Regions from separate parts of the uncultured Virgibacillus sp. genome, predicted to be linked through region 2. Evidence: riboswitches for the same ligand, from Rfam matches in the RefSeq annotation. Region 2 holds a riboswitch; each other region holds the start of a gene.

Region 1 (6,860 bases), on a different contig from region 2:
GGCCGCTATCTGTGTATCATGTGAGAAGAAGTACGTATTTTACTTTTTCACTCCATGCGTCATTACTTCTTTGTTTATTTTTTATAATGGTAAATATTATTTACTCACCAGGTACCATTTGGGCCATTTATCCGATTTTCGCCATTCTTTGGTGGCCATTAAGCCTGTATTTTTTTGTATATAAACGGAATACGGAATCATGAATCAAGCGTGTAAACAGCCGCTGAATGGTGCTTCAATACAGCAACAAATAGTTTAGAACTAGAAAAGAGGATGGATTTCGAATCGAATGATAGTTCTGCTTTTTTTATAAGTTAAGAAAGTATAAAATCAGTGCAATGACTGCGTTAAGCCAAGTAGTTATTTTGAAATGTTTGATGTATATTGGCAATGCTCCGACGAATTACTTCGCTTTCGGCGGGCACGGCCTCAACTAACTTTGCAAAGAAGAACACGTTGCAAAGTGGATTTTCGGCTCGCGCTAATCCCGCAGGAGTCTACGTAATTCGTCTCCGCTATGAGAAGGTGCAACAATTCTTGTCATAAGTAATAGGTTGACTTTTTTACAATGGGTAAAGTGAAAATCGCTATCCGTGAGTATAAAAGCAGCTGTGTTACTTCATGCTAGCGTTGTAGAGCCTGATAATAGCGAAGGGCGGCCACTTCAACTCCTGTGGGAAATGTTTGACCTGAAGATCCACTTTTTTGAGCGGGTTTTGCTAAAAAAGTTAGCTGAAGGACAAACCCCACGGAAAGGGAAGTGGGCAGCCGGAGTGGCGGTCAAGCAGTAGCTATTATTCCATAATAGCTACTAGAGAAAGCGTAAATCTGAGCATTTAGTGATAAGGACTGAGCGAATTTTGCTCCGTTTTTTTAAACTGAAATACTTTGTTTCCGGTTCTTTTTGTTTGGATATAGCGATTGGTAACCTGTATTTAGAATTTAAATATGCTGTTAATTATTTTTTCTATTGACTCTAACGTTACGTTATACTTTATAGTAAGTTTACAGGGAGGTTAACAGCTATGAAAGTAAAGGAAGTAGCTGATTTGGTTGGGATTAGTGTGCGCACACTACATCATTATGATGAAATTGGGCTATTGACTCCCGAACAAACAACCGAATCAGGATATCGCATTTATTCAGAGAATGATCTAGAACGTTTGCAGCAGATTTTATTTTTTAAGGAACTTGATTTTTCTTTGAAGAAAATTAAAGAAATTATTGACAGCCCTTCTTTTAATCAAGCTGAGGCCTTAGAGATGCATCGCAAAATGCTGCTTGATAAAAGGAGGCGAATCAATACAATGATTGGAACGATTGATAAAACATTAAAGTATAAAAAAGGAGAGATTGTAATGAGTAATCAAGAAAAATTTGCCGGATTTGACTTTAGTCATAATCCTTATGAACAGGAAGCGCGAGAGCGTTGGGGGGATAAAGCAGTTAATAAATCGAATGCAAAACTTAATAGCTTCACAAAAGCTGAAAAAAAAGAGTTTGAGGAAACGTTCCATGCGATTTATCGTAAATTAGCCGAAGTTCGTCATGAAGATCCTGCCTCTGAAATTGCTCAAGAACGAATTGCTGAATGGTATCAATTCTTAAATCGTATAGGAACGTATTCACTAGAAGCTTTTAAAGGACTAGGCCAACTATATGTAGATGATGAACGTTTCACAAAAAATATCGATCAATATGGTAATGGTTTAGCTGTATTCATGCGAGATGCGATGACTGCCTATGCTGATAATCTTCAATAAATAGAAGGAGGCAGGAATGCTTCAGTCTCTTTTCGGTTAATCATGCTGAAGTTTTTACGAACAGTTTATTATCTATAGAGCTATGTGCTTATTCCCTTCAGTCGTTATGGTAGTTCTAAAGGCTACTTTATGTAATAGGATTGCTACTATATTACCAAAATTCTGATTTTTATATACAATTAGAGAGTGACAGTGTATAGTAAAATGTAGATAGATTATTATAAAAGGAGTAGTGATAAAACAATGAAAAAGTTATTGCTGGGTAGTTCCATTCTTACCATGCTTCTTTTCTCGTCTATTTCAGCATCGGCAGCAGTGTCACCAGATTCCGGTGTGAATGGGTGTAAAGCGGGGAGTAAACACCATTGTAAGCGATATGAACTATAGATTTATGTTGATGAGCCTGTAGCTTGGAGCTACGGGTTCTTTTTATTCAAGTGGATAAATATGGGCGTGTTGAGCCGCGGCCAGCTTCAGCGACCAGAAACGATGCGACTTCACGAATCGCTCTAATCTAATTCATTATTGGCTCGGAAGCTCACCATGATTCTTTCTCTCGCTCCAGTCGCTACGTTTCTAATTGGGCGCTTTGCTTTTATTCGTATAAAGAGTCGCAGGATTGACGAAAAAGCAAGCGTAAAAAAAGCTGTGCCGATTGTTTTTTATTGGGCACAGCTTTAATTGTTTTGTGTGCTATTTCTGCACTCTTTGAATATAGATTGTTACTACTATAATTGTAGAACAGCTTTATTAATATCTTCTGCAAGGGTTATAGCGGATATGATCGCAACCCCATCCGCTCCCGCTTGGATAACAGAAGCTGCATTGTCTGTAGTGATACCACCTATACCCACAATTGGCAGGGAGGGATAAGCTTGTTTGATATCTTTTATCCAATTCGGTCCAATCGCTGATTTAGCATCCTCTTTTGTTGTAGTAGAAAATATTGGCCCCACTCCTAAATAGTCAACAGAGGAAATGGGACTATTTACTAATTCTGTTTTATTTGATACAGAAAGGCCGACCCATTTATTTGGAAAACGCCTACGTAATTCCAGAGCAGATACATCATCCTGACCAACATGGATACCATCTGCATCTAATATTTCAGCAAGTTCTATGTCATCGTTAACGAAGAAAGGTATACGATAGTTTTGACAGATATTCCGAAGTTGTTTTCCTAAAATAAATTTTTTATAACCAGTTAATGACCCGTTTCCTTTTTCTCTAAATTGAAATGCTGTTATACCAGCTTTTACTGCTTGTTCCAAAATATGCTTTGGATCGTTATGGCAGTTCTGACTACCCATAATAAAGTATTTTCTTAGAGCATCCTTTAGCTGCAAAGATTAATTAACTCCTTTCAATTGATCTAAGTCTTTGGAAAGGGCGTCTATAAATGCTGGTAAGAAGCTTCCAGGACCAAGCACATATTCTTGAGAAGCCGCGTGTTCAGCAGCAAGTCCATAAAACTGTACTGCTGCCAATGCCTTAGCTTCTAGAGCATGATTAGTTGTTAAGCATGCAGTTAGAATAGCTCCTAATAAGCAGCCTGCACCAGTAATTTTTTCTAGCCATACATGACCAGTCGTGTTGTGAATTATTTTCCCTTCACTGTAAATTACATCCGTCTCACCAGTAACTACAGCAGTTGTATGATAGGCTTTGGCAACTTTAACGGCAATTTCTTCTAGATTACCGTCCCCAATTGACTCAACACCTTTTGTTTTCCAAGGGATCTCCACAAGCTGTGCCATTTCACCAGCATTACCTTTGATTGCGGTAAACTGTACTTCGTGTAGCAAATGCTTTACAGCTTCTTGGCGAAAGGTTGTAGCCGCTACGCCAACTGGGTCAAGTACGACAGGGATACCTTTTTTATTTGCGGCTATTCCTGCTAGTTTCATAGCTGATAGCTCGTTTAAAGTTGTTGTACCAATATTAATAAGTACACCATTCGCAGCGGTAGCCATTTCTTTAGCCTCTTGTTCTGCTTTTGCCATTATCGGTGCTCCACCAAAGGCTAAAAGACCATTAGCTGTAAAATTCATGACTACTTCATTGGTTAAGTTATGGATCAATGGTTTTTGTTCTCTAACTGCTTGAATAATGGATTGTGTCATTGTTCCACCCTTTCTTTGCGTACCGCCCAATGATTTGTAGGTCCGTTACCGGCACCAAGTGAAAAGGAGTATTGAATAGCAGCTGTTACATACTGTTTCGCCTGCTTTACAGCTTCGTAAAGTGGTAGACCTTTACTTAGATGAGCAGTAATTGCCGCTGAATACGTACAACCTGTACCATGTGTATTCTTTGTTTGAAACCGCTCTGCTTCGAACGTGTAAAGCTTATTCCCATCATATAAATAGTCGACGGCTTTACCTTGCAGGTGGCCACCTTTAACAAGTGCTGCGCGTGCTCCAAAGCTTTTGACGATCTCGAAAGCCGCTTCTTGCAAATCACTTGTATTATCAATAGATTGTCCTGTAATATACTGTGCTTCAGGAATATTAGGAGTAACTACAGTCGCTAATGGTAATAGCTGCTGTTTGAGAAACGATCGAGCATCTTCCGATATTAATGGATCGCCACTAGTTGCAACCATGACAGGGTCCATGACATAGTTCACAACTGATTTGGACAAGTGCTCTGCAATAACCTGCATCATATCTTTGTTCGCAATCATACCTGTTTTTATGCTATGCACAGGCATATCTGATATAACTGAGTTTAGTTGCTCATTTATCATCGTAACAGGTAGATGGTGTACGTTTTGCACACCGGTTGTATTTTGTGCCACAACAGAGGTGATTACAGACATTCCATATACGGTTAGTTCTTGAAATGTTTTTAGGTCTGCCTGTATGCCAGCACCGCCACTCGGATCTGTTCCAGCAATAGTCAGCGCGCAAGGTATGCTATCCATTAGCTGTTCACCTTTTCTGCGTTTGGCCATGATTCACATGTGTAGGCCATTTCCCAGAATTTAAGCTCCAGCTGGCAGCTTTTTCGAAAAGCTTCTCTAATGAGATCTTTTTCATCCTTGGCAGCATTTTCTGCAAGTATATCCAACCGTTTTCTCAATTCAAAGGTGGTATTATCTACATCACCACTTGCATAGAAACTAATCCAATCGTAAAAAGGGTGATCTTTATTAGGATTATACTGCTCCATTAATTCCCTACCAATTTCTAAGTATGTCCAAGGGCATGGAAGTAGAGCTCCTAGTATCTCACTAGACGTTCCCATTTGTGCATGATACATCATATGTTTAATGTAATGATCTGCAGTAGGTGGCAAAGGGTGTCCTTGTAAGGACGCATAGTCCACACCGATATGATTGCAGAAGTTATGATGTGGGTGGATTTCATCGTTTAATATAAAATTTATTTGATCAAAGAAATAAGCAATATCATCACGTTTCTTTGATTTGGATAGCGCTATTCCATAAATTTGCATAAAGGCATTTAAGTATTCAAAGTCCGCTTTAATATAATGTGCGAGCGCATCTTTAGAAATCTCGCCAGTCCCTATCCCCTGAACAAAGGGATGATTAAAAATAAGCTGGAAAATATCATTGTTTTCTTCTCTTAATTGATCAGTGAAATTCATATTTAGCCTCCTTCTATTATGGGAAGCCACTAGAGGTGTAAAAGTAGATAAATAGAGGATAATAATATGTTCCCCACTACTTTCCTGCGCTGGTATTATCCAGATCAGGTTCAAAGGGACAAAGGAAAAGTCCTTATCTCAGCAACAAAGCGCCCCTAGTAGTTTCCTTGTACGCGTATCGTATCTTCTTGCTTTACTCGTAATAAAATGAACCAGCCAATAAATGCGCCAGTTATGCTACTTACCAAAAACGATGGCATGAAAATGAAAGCGCCAGCAGCACTGTCCATAAACAATTTAGCAAATGGAACCGCTATGAATGATCCGATAATACCAGTACCAATGCTTTCTCCGATCACAGCCCACAGCTTTCTACCAAACCACTGATAAAAAAGCCCAGCAAGGAAAGCACCAACCATTGCTCCCGGAAAAGCAAGTAATGTACCAATCCCCAGCATATTTCGTAAAATTCCAATCATAAAAGCTATGACTACGGCTGGACCAGGTCCCAGTATTACTGCCGCCATTACATTTACTGCGTGCTGCACTGGATACGCTTTAGCAATTCCAGCAGGAAACCATAAGAATTGTGCTCCTAATGTTCCAATTGCTACGAAAATTGCCATCAATGTTAATACGTGCGTTCTTCTCACTTATTCCCTCCTTTCTATAAAAAGTGAGCATAGGACAACAATAGGAATTACCGACAATATGCGGTATAGCTTACGTCCTACACGCCTCTCCCCAGTAGCTATGGATGCTAAAGGTAGACAGCAAAGCATAATATACATCCACTCTGTTCTTATGAAAAAAACCAGATCCTCCATGGACCTGGCTTTGTGTAAGAAAATAGAAAGACGTTGCGTCTACTACTTCCCTCCGCTGGTATTAACCAGATCAGGTCCATAAGAGTTAGAAACGTCACGTGTTTCCTCTCAGCCCACATATTGGGCACCCCTAGTAGTTAAGTAACTTGTGAATTTAATTATGCTTTCAGCAACTAACTGAATCAAGCATAACAAATATATTGTTATTTGTCATGGGAAAAAGAATATAGCGTATTAACCTACAGAGTTATTTTTATAAACGCGTAATTTTAATATCACTTAAAGATAGCAGTCTATTAAGTTTTATTTATAGTTATATGATATTTGTTGAATTTATGTTATTTGGAAATAAATGCCCTTACGACAAGATGAATTTAGCATAGGGTAAATAGAGATATATTAAAGAAAGGGTGAAGATAAAATGGTAAGCACTCCCTCTACGATTAGAGAATTACTTCAGAGTTTGGTGAACGAACAGATAGAGATCACTACTCCTTTTGGAACAGTAACAGGGACTCTTTTGAAGGTTAGATCTGACTATGTTGTCTTAATTGAAAATACAGGAGAACAAACATTGATTCGAATAAATAAAATTGAGTTGATTACTGAATTATAAAGGAGGAATAACGATGTTTTTATATACTTTTTCTGCTGAATT
Region 2 (6,860 bases):
TGTACAGCCAACCTCATCGCTTCCGCCATTTGAATTGGATCTTTTGCGCCAGATACAGCTGTATTTAATAAAACCCCATCTGCTCCAAGCTCCATGGCATAAGCGGCATCACTCGGAGAACCAATCCCTGCATCGACAATTACGGGGATGTCGGATTGTTCGATAATAAATTGCAAATTCATTGTATTAATAATGCCTTGACCCGATCCAATTGGTGAAGCCCCTGGCATAATTGCATGTACACCTGCTTCTTCCAATCGTTTTGCTAATACAACATCATCAGAGGTATAGGTTAATACAGTGAAGCCCTCCTCTAGCAGTTGTACTGAAGCTTTCATCGTTTCAAAAGGATCAGGCAGCAAGGTTTTCTCACAACCGATAACTTCCACTTTAATCATGTCACATAAACCTGTAGCCTTAGCTAAACGGGCAATTCTTACCGCCTCATTTGCTGTCTTAGCGCCAGCAGTATTTGGTAGTAAATCATATTGCTGCAAATCTAATTCTTCTAACAGATTCGGCTCGTTTTCATCAAATATGTTCATTCTCCTGACGGCAAAGGTTAATATTTCTGTTTTGGATGCTATCACCGCCTTCTTTTGACTTTGAAATGTCGGGTACTTTCCAGTACCTAGCATCAGTCGGGAATGAAATGATTTTCCGCCAATTGTTAACATGACTTATCCTCCTCCTACAAAATGAACAATTTCAATAGTATCCCCATTAGTTAATATTGTTTCGTCATACACTGTTTTATTAATAATTTGTTGATTCTGTTCGACTACCGCGAGTTTCGCTTGAATGTTAAAGCTTTTTAGTAACTCGCCAATAGTTGAATTCTTAGCTACCTCCACCTGACGTCCGTTCACGTGTATCTGCATATGTGATCCCCTCTTTCCTGAAACGATTTGGTGTAAAAAGACGCTGGATCGATGATGGTACATAACGCTTTAAGACCATATCACTAACTAGTTTCCCTGTAGCAGGAGCAAGAAGAATACCATTTCGATAATGTCCGGTTGCAAAATACAAATGGGGAATCTCAGGATGTTCTCCAATAATTGGCTTACCATCTTTGGTGCCCGGACGAACACCAGTCCAACAGCTATGCAGTTCTTCCTGCTTAAACGATGGGAACAACTTCAATAAGTGATTCATTAATTCAAAAATGCCACCTGTTGACGTATAACTATTGCTATCATCATGATAGCTAGTTGCACCAATAATATAGCGTCCGTCTCGTTTTGGTACCAAATACAGATTGTGAAAGAATAACGTCTGCTGAATAGATTGAATGCTTGGCTTTATGGCAAAGCATTCTCCTTTTGTTGGGACCATTGGATTCATTAATCCTGTCGCTTCAAACCACCTCCCACTTTTTACACCTGCCGCTACAACAACATGATCAGCTGAGATAACATCGTTATCGATTTGAATATGAAAAACATCATGGTCATGGACTATTTCTCCAACTTGACAATTCTCGATCAACTGACCTCCCATTGATAAAGATGCCTGTTTAAAAGCTTCACACACTTTCAATGGTTCTACATGTCCATCTCGCCGCATATATAATCCCCCTACTGCCTGGGATAAAGCTGATGTTCGTTTCCTAATCCCTTCCGCATCCAACCATTCTAAGCCTTCAAATGCATTTTGTTTTGCTCGCAGTCTTTGCTTCTGTTCTTCATTCGTAGCTATCTCGAGTATACCGTTGGTGGAAAGCTGAATATCAATCCCTGATAACGAAAATAGTTCTTTGCTTAGAGATGCATACATATTTCTACTTGCTTGGCAAAATTGATAATACGTACCTTCCTGATCATTTTCTGTGTGTACACCAAGCATGCCCGCAGCAGCTTGTGTAGCTTTTCTTCCACTTCTACCTTGTTCAATTACCGTCGTTACAACCCTACTTTTACTTAAATAGTAAGCAATGGATTGCCCAATAACGCCTCCACCTATAACCACTACATCAACGTGTCTCTTCATATCGATTCACCTCCTTTCGAAACGATTGCACTGCCTGCAGTGGATTATTTTGACTAAAAACACCTGACATTACAGCAATCCCACTTGCCTTCGCTTGATAAATATCCGTTACCTTTGCGCTTGTGATTCCACCGATTGCATAAACGGGAATGCTCACCTCTTTTGCAACTGCTGCTAATTTCTCTACTCCTTTTGGTTTCACCCCTTTCTTGCTCGCTGTCGAAAAGACATGACCATACAAAATATACGTAGCACCTAGCTGCTCCGCTCTCTTAGCTACTTCGTTGGAGTGCGTCGATACCCCTACTTGTAAACCGGGGGATTGTTTTCGGAGATCGTGTACCTCTTGTATTCGCTTTTCTGAAAGGTGAAGTGTCTTCACATTCGTTTCACCAGGTAGTGTTGTATGGCCATGAATAATTAGTTTTTCTTCCGGAACTCCTTGTGCAAGCACACGTTGAATGAACAAAGAATAGTCCTGCTCGGTCATTTGTTTTTCTCGTAGAATGACAGCATCAAGATAGGGAATAATACTCGCTATTGTCTGGATAAGGTATTTCTCCTCCTGTTCACCGGTAGTCACCGCAATTAGTTTCATCACTTCCTCTCCTTTTCTACAAAAAAATGCCACTTTTCCAGCAAAGGAAAAGTGGCATGAATCTATAACGATATCCTAAAAAAGGTATATGTCGCTGATACACACTACTCCTGTCACTTTCCTCCGCTGGTTCTTACTCCAGTTCAGGTTCAAAGGGTCTCCATGTCACACATAGATCTCAGCCATTACGTAAAGGCACCCCTAGTGAAGCGTAATTTAATTATTCAATATGCATTTGTCTATAAAATACATGATTTTGGACTATTCGTCTACCAAAAATGAACAATTTTCTATTTTTTTGCCATTCTCTACTAACAAAAGAGCTGACCTAATGAGCCAGCCCCTTAACATCTCTTTTATTTGGTATAGCGTTTAACTTCATCAATCTTTTGTTCTTTTGCAAGTTCACGAGTTGCGCGTGGCGCGGTCCAAAATGTGGTTAACATGAGTAACGATACAGGAACAGCCGTCACCACAATAAAGGATTGTAGCGATCCAACACTATCCTCGCCAATAGTGATGAGTACAGTTGCGACAAGTCCCATAAGAATTGCCCAGAACACACGCAGGAATTTCGATGGGTCTCCATTACCTGTAATCGCCATCGAGATGGTTAATGACATCGAATCGGTTGTCGTTAATACAAACACAATAGTTGCTACTAAAAAGAAGAAACCGATAATCGTACCAAGTGGCAATTGTTCTGCGATAGCAATCATAGCTGCTGGAGGTCCAGCACTATTTAAAGCTTCAGATACGGCACCAGGGTTATTCATTTCAGCAAAAATCCCTGTGCCACCAACAACTGTAAACCAGAACGTCGTTACCACAGGTGCAATTACCGCAACAGCAGTTACAAGCTCTCGAATTGTGCGACCACGAGAAATACGACTAACAAACATCGCCATCATTGGACCATAGCCAATGAACCAAGCAAAGAAAAAAACGGTCCATAAGCCAAGCCAAGCTCCATCTCCACGGAAGGTGTTTAAGGTTAGGAAGTCTTGGACATATAATCCAAATGATTGCAAATAGGAATCAAAAATAAATAATGCTGGACCTAGAATAATCACAGCAACCATTAAACAAACTGCGAGAATAATATTATAGCTGCTTAAAATTTGGATTCCTTTATGAATTCCTGTCGCAGCAGAAATCCCAGCTGCTAGAACAATAACGATAACAATAAGACATTGTACAAATAAATTATTTGGTACACCGAACAATGCACTTAATCCATAACCTGCTTGTAATCCAAGGAATCCAATTGGACCAATCGTACCAGCTGCCACTGACACAATCGAAAAGGCATCAACAAACGTACCAAGTGCACTTTTTTTCATAATCTTATCGCCAAAGATCGGATAAAGCATCGATCTTGGCTTTAATGGTGCATTTCGATGATAATGGGAATACATGAATACAATCGTACCTAATGTTCCTAAAATTGCCCATGAGACAAAACCCCAATCGACAAAACTTGCTGCAAGTGCAGGTACTACTGCTTCTGTAGTCCCAGCCTCAATTCCTGAGAAATGTGGTGGGATGGTTAAAAAATGGCTCAACGGTTCTGCCGCTGCCCAAAAAACACCACCTGCCGCTAGCAGCGTACACATAATAATCGAAATCCACTTGAACGTTCCAATCTCAGGCTTTTCTAATTTTCCTAAACGAATTTTCCCAAACTTTGAATACCCAAGTATTAATGCAATGACTAGAGTTCCTACCATTAGAACTTGATATATCGAGCCGAAATAGGTTACCGACCAATTAAACATCGTATTAACTACATAGGTGACCATTTCCTGGTTTATTAATGCAAGAATTACAAAGGCAAGTAGCGCCCCTCCACTTAGAAAAAGAACTGGCTTATCTATGGTTTGATCTTGCTTCTTTCTATTCTTCAACAATCTGCTCCTCTCAATTCTATACAAAAAAATCTCACATAACCATATACTGACCTGTTTGCTTTTCACTTATTTAGTCAGTTGTATGTGAGATTTAATAAGCATTTTTAAATTAACATACAGCGTTAAAGGATACATTTTTTCCGAAAACCTGTCAAGTTTAATAAATTACCAAAGGAAGAATGCAGTCTTACTAACTTTTGATTATAATTTTTCCATAAAGTGAAACTTTAATCAATGAGGGTTTTGGTTTCTCCCTACCACAAGGGTGTGACCTAAATGCCTTTGAACCAATATTGGCAGTCTCCCATTTACCAACATTGATTTCACTTTATTGGGTTGAAGTGAGAGGCTTACTACCAGTTATATATAATAAATCTGCAAGATCGCCCGCTTATTCATAGCGATCGGGGGTATCAGTATACATCTAAAATGTTTAAGCAAAAGATAGATGCCGCAAACATGAAGCAAAGTATGTCACGAGTCGGACGATGTATTGATAATGGGCCGATGGAATCTTTTTGGGGAACACTGAAAAGCGAGAAGTATTATTTAAATAAATATGAGTCCTTTGAAGAATTATCTGCATCCATAGAGGACTATATACATTTCTATAATTATGATAGATATCAAAAACGACTAAACGGCCTTAGCCCTATCGAATTTAGAGCTAAAACCGCTTAAGTCAGTTTTTATTATTTCCACTGTCTACTTGACAGGGGGCACTTCATTTAACTAATTATCGTCCGTTTTTAATTGTTTCTTTATTCTTTTGTATCAGTCTCTTTTAAGTCTATTTCTGAAAGTCCACCTTTGCTGTTTCTAATAAATGAACATGTGATTCGCTTGGTTTTGTTTCAGCAATTATCATTCCATTACGAACTGAATAGAGTACGGAAGCTTGTTTACGAATAGCTTCGTATTCATCTTCAGCATCCAAGACGATTATGTTTGCTGGTTTTCCAGCTTCAATTCCATAATGTTCTTCGATATTCATTGTTTTTGCACTGTTTGTTGTAATGAGATCGATAGCATTAATAATTTGTTCATAACCCATTAATTGAGAAGCATGAATGCCCATATGGAGCACCTGCAACATATTTCCTGTACCAAGTGGATACCACGGATCAAAGATATCATCATGTCCGAAGCAGACATTCCTTTCTGCTTCTAGTAATTCTTTCACACGCGTTAAACCACGTCGCTTCGGATAGGAATCAAATCGTCCCTGTAAATGGATATTAACGAGTGGATTGGAAATGAAATTGATATTTGAAAGTCTTAATAAACGAAACAGCTTATACGCATATGCATCATTATAGGAGCCCATAGCCGTTGTATGACTGGCCGTTACCCTGGAACCTAATCCGCGTTCATATGCCTCTGTAGCCACTACTTCTACAAAACGTGATTGCTCGTCATCAATCTCATCACAGTGAATATCAACAAGACGATCATACCTTTCTGCTAGGTCGAAAGCGATCTTCATCGAATCCACACCATACTCACGGGTAAATTCAAAGTGGGGGATTCCACCAACCACGTCCGCACCTAACTTTAATGCTTCTTCTACTAATTCTTTACCATTTGGATAGGACAGGATTCCCTCTTGAGGAAAAGCTACCAACTGTAAATCTACATAAGGTGCCATTTCTTCTTTAACTTCTAATAATGCTTGTAAAGCTATTAATTTCGGATCAGTAACATCAACATGTGTACGTACATGTTGAATTCCTTGAGCAATTTGCCATGTCAATGCTTTCTTAGCACGGGTTTTTACATCCTTTTTCGTTAAGGAAGCTTTCCGTTCTGACCAACGTTGTATCCCCTCGAATAATGTTCCACTTTGATTCCATGCTGGTTCTCCTGCAGTAAGCGTCGTATCGAGATGAATATGAGGCTCAATAAATGGAGGTAACACAAGTGAACCTTTTACATCAATCGCATCTGTCCCATTCCTTTTTGTATTAGCAGGCGTAACAGACGTAATTATTTTATCCTTAATAGTAATATCCCATTTTCCAGCTTTTCCTCGTAAGGAAGCATTTTTAATAATCATTTTAATTACTCACCTTCTCTACATTAGATGTCATCACCTGTTTTTCCTTTAGTTGGACTAGTCTCATCCCCACTACATGAACGACTGCTGAACCAATTAGCGCATTAAGTGGAGCAATACCTGGTATAAATATAGCTGCGGCAATCCCTGCTCCCCACGCAACTATCGCAACCCAGTTAATCGCTTGAAACGTCATGCTTCTAAAGGCCTGGTAATTTCCCCGGTGAAGGATAAAGAAATCTGCAAGAATGATTGCTCCTATTGGTGGTAGCGCAGAACCTAATAACGTTAAAAATCCAACAAA
Region 3 (6,860 bases), on a different contig from region 2:
AACCTTCACCTGTGAAATAACATTTTCACAACCAATTTCAGTCATCCTTTTATTCATCTTCTCAATAATTCCAAATAGTTCTGCAAGATCACCTTGCATTGTAGTTTCTAGTGGACTTACCTGATACTTAACTCCGGAATGATCGATAATCTTAATCGCTTCATCCACATACGGAATAACATCTTCACCATTTTTCGTTTTCGGGATAATTTGAATACTAACTAGTGCATCTGCCATCATTTATTCCTCCTTTGTTTCTGGTAAAAACTCATTTGTAAATGCTTTTTCACTATCTAACGGTTTATCTAACAGCTCATTCTCATACATCCAATTGGCGTAATTCTCCCATACCTCTTGCTTTTGTTCCCCCCACTGGTCCGCATCATCTTGATACTTTGACGCTAACCAAGCTTGACTTGCTTTTACTAATTCTGCATCCAAATCAGGAACAGCGTTAATTAAGATATCAGCGGCTTCCTCTGGTTGCTCAATTGCTAGATTATAACCTTTAGATACTGCAGCTAAGAATTGCTTAACTGTTTCTGGATCATCTTTGATCATTTTTTCATTGGTAGCTAAAACCGGCGTGTAATAATCTAAATTTGACGAATAATCGGTTAAATACACCATATTAATTTCTTCATCACGGAGCTCTGCCTCTACACCAGTCCAACCATAATAAATCCACGCAAAATCAATATCTCTTTTCACCGCAGTAAAAAAGTCCGTATCGCCCATGTTGATAATATCAACTGATTCTACATTAGCATTTTCCTGCTGCATGAGTGAGGTTAGAACCGCTTTTTCTACTGGAGCTCCCCAGCCACCATATGTTTTATCTTCAAAATCTTTAGGTGTAGTAATCTGTTTATTCTTGGGTGAGGCAAAACCTGAGGTATTATGCTGTATAACAGCAGCAATGGAAACAATCGGTATATCTTGTACACGAGCTTCAGTAATCCCCTCCTGATAACTCACACCAAAATCTGCTTTACCAGATGCAATTAACTGATCTGCTCCCGCTTCACCAGGCATAATTATGTCCACATCAAGGCCTTGCTCTTCAAAATATCCCTTCTCTTTTGCAACATATAATCCTGTATGATTCGTATTTGGTGTCCAATCAAGTACAACAGAGATCTTTTTCTTTTCTGTTGAGTCATTGTTCTGCTGACTTTGTTCTTTCTCTTCTGTACCACATGCCGTTAATATAAGCAGTGTAATCCCTAAACTAAGCAGTAAAAGCTTCTTCAATGTTTTCCTCCTCTTGAATACCTTTCTCATTGTAAGGAACAGCGTATGTATCATCTTGTTTGACTGTAATTCCTTCGCTAAGAATAAAAGCGCAAACACCCGATTAGCAACGCAGCGACGATTCAACGGAGATAAAGGACTCACGGTGAGCTTGCGAGCCGATGATGATTTAGATTAGGGCGATTCATGATGAAGTAGCCTAGTTTCTGGGCGCTGGAGCTGGACGCAGCTCAACACGCAAATTTTATAATTTCTTAGACTATAAAAAATGCCCTAGATGGTTAATCACCATTAGGGCATATACAACTTAATATTTGATGTATCAAACATGTTCCCTACGCTGGTTTAAACCAGATCAGGTTCTAAGAGTCAGTACCTTACGGATACAATCTCAACCAGCAACACTGGTCCCCCTACAACTTTAGTATTCTATTATTAATTCCATAGTAACTATGACATAATTCGTCCATTTAATCAAGTTTAAGAAACTCAAAAAATATAGAAACTTCTATGAACATAGAAGCAACTTCTGCATAAAGTGACACTTTAATCAGTGGGGGTTTTATTTATCCCACATTGATTGTTAGCACCACAGACCTAAAATCCTTTGAACCGACCGGACATTTACCGGCAATCGATCCTCCACTTCCCCATAGTGGTTTTACTTTATTGCTTAAAGTGGATTATTACTGCCAGTTATATGTGTGGGATAAACCTATAAAAAACCTCTTAAAGTATAACCACCATACCTTAAGAGGTTTTCTTCCCTATTTATTTAGGTTATAGAACGCTGTCTTACCAGCATATTCACCCATGCCTGCTAGCTCATCTTCAATGCGAAGCAGTTGATTGTATTTAGCTACACGATCTGTTCGAGAAGGTGCACCTGTTTTGATCTGACCTGCATTAGTCGCTACAGCAATGTCAGCGATCGTTGCATCTTCTGTTTCTCCTGAACGGTGTGAGATAACCGCTGTATAGCCAGCGCGTTTTGCCATTTCGATTGCTTCGAACGTCTCTGTTAATGTACCGATTTGATTAACTTTTACTAAGATAGAGTTTCCAATACCTTGTTCAATACCTTTGGAAAGCTTATTAGTATTTGTTACAAATAAATCATCTCCGACAAGCTGTACTCGTCCACCAAGACGATCTGTTAATACTTTAAATCCATCCCAATCATTTTCATCTAGTCCATCTTCAATGGAGATAATTGGGTATTTGTTGATCATGTCTTCATACCAATCAACCATCTCTTCAGAAGTACGAACAACACCTTCACCTTTTAGATTATATTTACCATCTTCATATATTTCTGAAGCAGCAACATCCATTGCAAGCTTCACTTCTTCTCCTGGCTTGTAACCAGCAGCTTCAATTGCTTCCACAATTGTTTGTAAAGCTTCTTCATTAGAAGCAAGGTTTGGTGCAAATCCGCCTTCGTCACCAACAGCTGTGTTATACCCCTTTGATTTTAATACATTTTTCAATGAATGGAAAATTTCAGCACCCGTACGTAGTGCTTCTTGGAACGTTTCTGCTCCAACTGGCATAACCATAAACTCTTGAATATCTACGTTATTATCGGCATGCTCACCACCATTAAGAATATTCATCATTGGTGTTGGTAGGGTTTTTGCATTAAATCCACCGAGGTAGTTATATAACGGTACTTCAAGATAACTAGCAGCAGCATGTGCTACAGCCATGGATACACCAAGAATTGCGTTAGCACCAAGTTTGCCTTTATTTTCAGTTCCATCTAATTCGATCATTAACGCATCGATGATATTCTGACGAGTAACATCAATCCCAAGTAATTCAGGTGCAATTATTTCATTTACGTTTTGAACTGCTTTTAGAACACCTTTTCCAAGATAACGATCTTTATCACCATCACGTAATTCCACAGCCTCGTATTCACCGGTAGATGCACCGCTTGGCACAAGTGCAGAACCGAAGGCACCTGATTCTGTAAATACTTCCACTTCAACTGTCGGGTTACCGCGTGAGTCTAATACTTCACGTGCATATACATCAGTAATGTATGGCATAATTTTTCTCTCCTTTAATTTCCTTTTATTTAATTAATGATTCGCCAGTCATTTCTTCTGGTTTTTCAATACCTAGTAAATCCAATAAGGTTGGTGATAGATCAGCTAAAATCCCACCATCTCGTAATGTTATATTTTCTTCTGTCACAATTACCGGAACAGGATTTGTCGTATGAGCAGTCATTGGCTTACCTTCAAGCGTAACTACCTCATCAGAATTACCGTGATCAGCAGTAATAATGGCATTCCCGCCAAGCTCTTTAATTTTATCAACAATTTTCCCTAGACATTCATCAACTACTTCAATTGCTTTAATAGTCGGCTGTAATTTACCAGAATGTCCAACCATGTCCGGGTTAGCAAAGTTCAAGATAATTGCATTGTGTTCACCAGCATCAAGTTCTTTGAGCAACGCGTCCGTCACTCCATAAGCACTCATTTCTGGTTTTAAATCATATGTTGCAACCTTTGGCGAATCAATCAATACACGTTTTTCACCATCAAATTCTTTCTCACGACCACCACTCATAAAGAAAGTGACATGTGGATATTTTTCTGTCTCAGCAATACGTAATTGCTTCAAATTATGCTGAGATAATACTTCGCCAACTGTATTATCTAGGTTAACAGGTTCGTAAGCAACATAGCCATCGACTGTTTCACTAAAATTCGTTAACATTACAAAGTCCAAATTTTTTGGCACGTGCTCACCACGATCAAAATCACGAAAATCTTCATTTGCAAAGGTACGTGAAATCTGAATAGCGCGATCTGGACGGAAGTTATAAAAGATTATAGAATCTCCATCTTTAATTTTCCCAACTGCTTCACCGTTTTCATCTGTGATGACAGATGGAATAACAAACTCATCGTAAATTTCATTTGCATATGAATCGTCAACAACCTCTATTGGGTCTTGATATGCTGGTCCTTCTCCATATACCATTGCATCATACGCTTTTTTCACACGATCCCAACGTTTGTCACGATCCATGGAATAATAGCGGCCTGAAATGGTTGCAAATTGACCAACACCGTATTCCTTGATCTTATCCTGCGTTTGTTTAATATATTCTTTCGCTGTTTGCGGACCAACATCTCGTCCATCAAGAAATGCATGGATGTACACTTCTTTCAACTCATTATCTTTTGCTAGTTTTAATAAAGCAAATAAATGATTGATATGACTATGCACGCCTCCATCGGAAAGCAATCCAAAAACATGCAATGCTTTTTTGTTTTTCTTCGCATTTTCTATTGATTTTTTAAAGGCCTCTTTTTCAAAGAACTCGCCATTCTTAATGGACAAATTCACACGAGTTAAACTTTGATAAACGATGCGCCCAGCTCCAATATTTAAATGCCCGACCTCGGAGTTTCCCATTTGCCCTTCAGGTAGACCAACTGCCTCACCACATGCTGTTAATTGGTTGTGAGCATAGGTATTCCAATAACGATCAAAGTTAGGAGTATTGGCTTGCTTTACAGCATTTCCTTTTTCCTCATCACGAAGAGCGAAGCCATCCAAGATGATTAATGCTGCTAATTTATCCTGTTTCATTTTTTACCTGCCTCCACTAATTGTAAGAAGGATTCTGGTTGAAGGCTAGCACCACCAACTAATGCACCGTCAATATCGGATTGTGCTAGTAACTCCTCTATATTAGCTGGTTTTACACTTCCACCATATTGAATAACTACATGGTCTGCTGTTTCCTTTGAAGTAAGTTTTGCAATAACTTGTCTAATATATGCACATACTTCATTTGCTTCAGCACTTGTAGCTGTTTTACCTGTACCAATTGCCCAAATCGGTTCATAAGCTATGATCGTTTCAGCCACTTGTTGGTCTGATAGACCTTCTAAAGCTTTAATCACTTGGTTTTCGACATGATCCATTGTTTCATTTGCCTCACGCTGTTCTAGGGTTTCACCAACACAAACAATTGGAACTAAATGATGATTAAATGCAGCATGAACTTTTTTATTCACCGTTTCGTCCGTTTCATTATAATATTCTCGTCGCTCCGAATGTCCAAGTACAACATGCGTTATACCTAAATCCTCTAGCATAACTGGACTTACTTCACCGGTAAAAGCTCCACTTTCTTCATAGTGCATCGTTTGTGCAGCAACTTTAAGATTTGTATCTTTTGTTTTATCAACAAGAGATGCTAAAAATGGGAATGGCGCACAAACAATTGCCTCTACATTCTTATCTTCAGGTATTTTTGCTCCGACTTCATCAACAAATTGATTCGCTTCTGTTGAAACTTTGTTCATCTTCCAGTTTCCAGCAATTACTTTCTTGCGCATCTTCTCACCTCATTATGTTTTATTATTTATCACTTAATGCTTCGACACCAGGTAGCACTTTTCCTTCCATAAATTCAAGGGATGCACCACCACCAGTTGAAACATGATCCATTTTTTCACTAAGATCAAATTTTTCAACAGCAGCAGCAGAATCGCCACCGCCAATTACAGTATATCCTTCTGTCGTTGCTAATGCATTTGCAACTGCCTTTGTGCCATTGGCAAATGCTTCCATTTCAAACACACCCATTGGTCCATTCCAGATGATTAGTTTCGAATCAGCAACGATTTGTGCATATTTCTTACTTGTTGCCGGTCCAATATCTAACGCTTCCCAATCAGCAGGAATCTGATCAATTGCTACTTCTTTCGTATTAGCCGTTTCCGCAAAGTCATCTGCTACAATCACATCAACGGGAAGGACAAAATTAACACCTTTATCCTCTGCTTTTTTCATAAAATCCTTAGCGAGTTCGATCTTATCTTCCTCTAACAAAGAGTTACCAATTTCGTACCCTTGTGCTTTAATAAAGGTATAAGCTAAACCGCCGCCGATAATTAAATTATCTACTTTATCAAGTAAATTATCAATGACATTTATTTTATCTTTTACTTTAGCTCCACCAATTATTGCCGTAAATGGTCGTTCCGGATTATCCAATGCTTTCCCTAATACTTCAATTTCTTTTTCCATTAAGAAACCTGCAGCAGCAGGAAGCTTCTCAGCAATACCTGTTGTTGAAGCATGAGCGCGATGTGCAGCTCCAAATGCGTCATTAACATAGTAGTCAGCCATACTTGCAAATGCTTGTACAAGATTCTCATCATTCTTTTCTTCGCCAGCTTCAAAACGAACATTTTCAATTAAAACAATGTCTCCATCGCTAACTTGTGAAACAGCTTCGTTTACTTCATCTCCGTAAACAGCATCCGTCTTCACAATTTCTTTACCGATTAAATCACTTAATCGGTCTGCAACAGGATCTAAGCGTAGTTTCTCTACAACTTCACCTTTAGGACGTCCTAGATGACTGGCAAGTATTGTTATTGCTCCCTGTTTAGAAAGATATTCAATAGTTGGCAATGCTGCTCTGATTCTAGTATCATCAGTTACTTTACCATCTTTCATTGGAACGTTGAAATCAACTCGGCAAAATACTCTTTTTCCTTTTAGCTCAAGATCTGTTAATGATTTTTTGTTCATGTTCTTCTGCCTCCCTATTTTAGGAATATGTA

The links. A riboswitch is a leader RNA that binds a small molecule or an ion and turns the genes downstream of it on or off. The one in region 2 is predicted to bind thiamine pyrophosphate.
Region 1: it holds a riboswitch for thiamine pyrophosphate, as region 2 does, so the genes downstream of both, tenA (thiaminase II) here and Q1A47_RS02560 (thiamine phosphate synthase) in region 2, are expected to answer to the same signal.
Region 3: it holds a riboswitch for thiamine pyrophosphate, as region 2 does, so the genes downstream of both, Q1A47_RS03890 (ABC transporter substrate-binding protein) here and Q1A47_RS02560 (thiamine phosphate synthase) in region 2, are expected to answer to the same signal.

What each region holds. Positions count from the first base shown of each region.
Region 1 is NZ_CANMAB010000045.1:22,653-29,512, forward strand. It holds gene Q1A47_RS11225 (hypothetical protein) at 1-203, shown strand, start outside; gene Q1A47_RS11230 (MerR family transcriptional regulator) at 1,026-1,763, shown strand; gene Q1A47_RS11235 (hypothetical protein) at 2,007-2,150, shown strand; gene thiE (thiamine phosphate synthase) at 2,492-3,073, opposite strand; gene thiM (hydroxyethylthiazole kinase) at 3,113-3,886, opposite strand; gene thiD (bifunctional hydroxymethylpyrimidine kinase/phosphomethylpyrimidine kinase) at 3,883-4,689, opposite strand; gene tenA (thiaminase II) at 4,689-5,375, opposite strand; TPP riboswitch at 5,440-5,542, opposite strand; gene thiW (energy coupling factor transporter S component ThiW) at 5,531-6,028, opposite strand; TPP riboswitch at 6,233-6,344, opposite strand; gene Q1A47_RS11265 (DUF2642 domain-containing protein) at 6,624-6,818, shown strand; gene Q1A47_RS11270 (hypothetical protein) at 6,832-6,860, shown strand, end outside.
Region 2 is NZ_CANMAB010000006.1:8,710-15,569, forward strand. It holds gene Q1A47_RS02545 (thiazole synthase) at 1-677, opposite strand, end outside; gene thiS (sulfur carrier protein ThiS) at 681-881, opposite strand; gene thiO (glycine oxidase ThiO) at 841-1,992, opposite strand; gene Q1A47_RS02560 (thiamine phosphate synthase) at 1,976-2,590, opposite strand; TPP riboswitch at 2,692-2,803, opposite strand; gene Q1A47_RS02565 (BCCT family transporter) at 2,947-4,497, opposite strand; partial or broken gene Q1A47_RS02570 (IS3 family transposase) at 4,885-5,181, shown strand; gene Q1A47_RS02575 (cytosine deaminase) at 5,291-6,556, opposite strand; gene codB (cytosine permease) at 6,558-6,860, opposite strand, start outside.
Region 3 is NZ_CANMAB010000010.1:12,912-19,771, forward strand. It holds gene Q1A47_RS03885 (MTH1187 family thiamine-binding protein) at 1-237, opposite strand, end outside; gene Q1A47_RS03890 (ABC transporter substrate-binding protein) at 241-1,254, opposite strand; TPP riboswitch at 1,570-1,679, opposite strand; gene eno (phosphopyruvate hydratase) at 2,022-3,308, opposite strand; gene gpmI (2,3-bisphosphoglycerate-independent phosphoglycerate mutase) at 3,334-4,869, opposite strand; gene tpiA (triose-phosphate isomerase) at 4,866-5,624, opposite strand; gene Q1A47_RS03910 (phosphoglycerate kinase) at 5,647-6,828, opposite strand.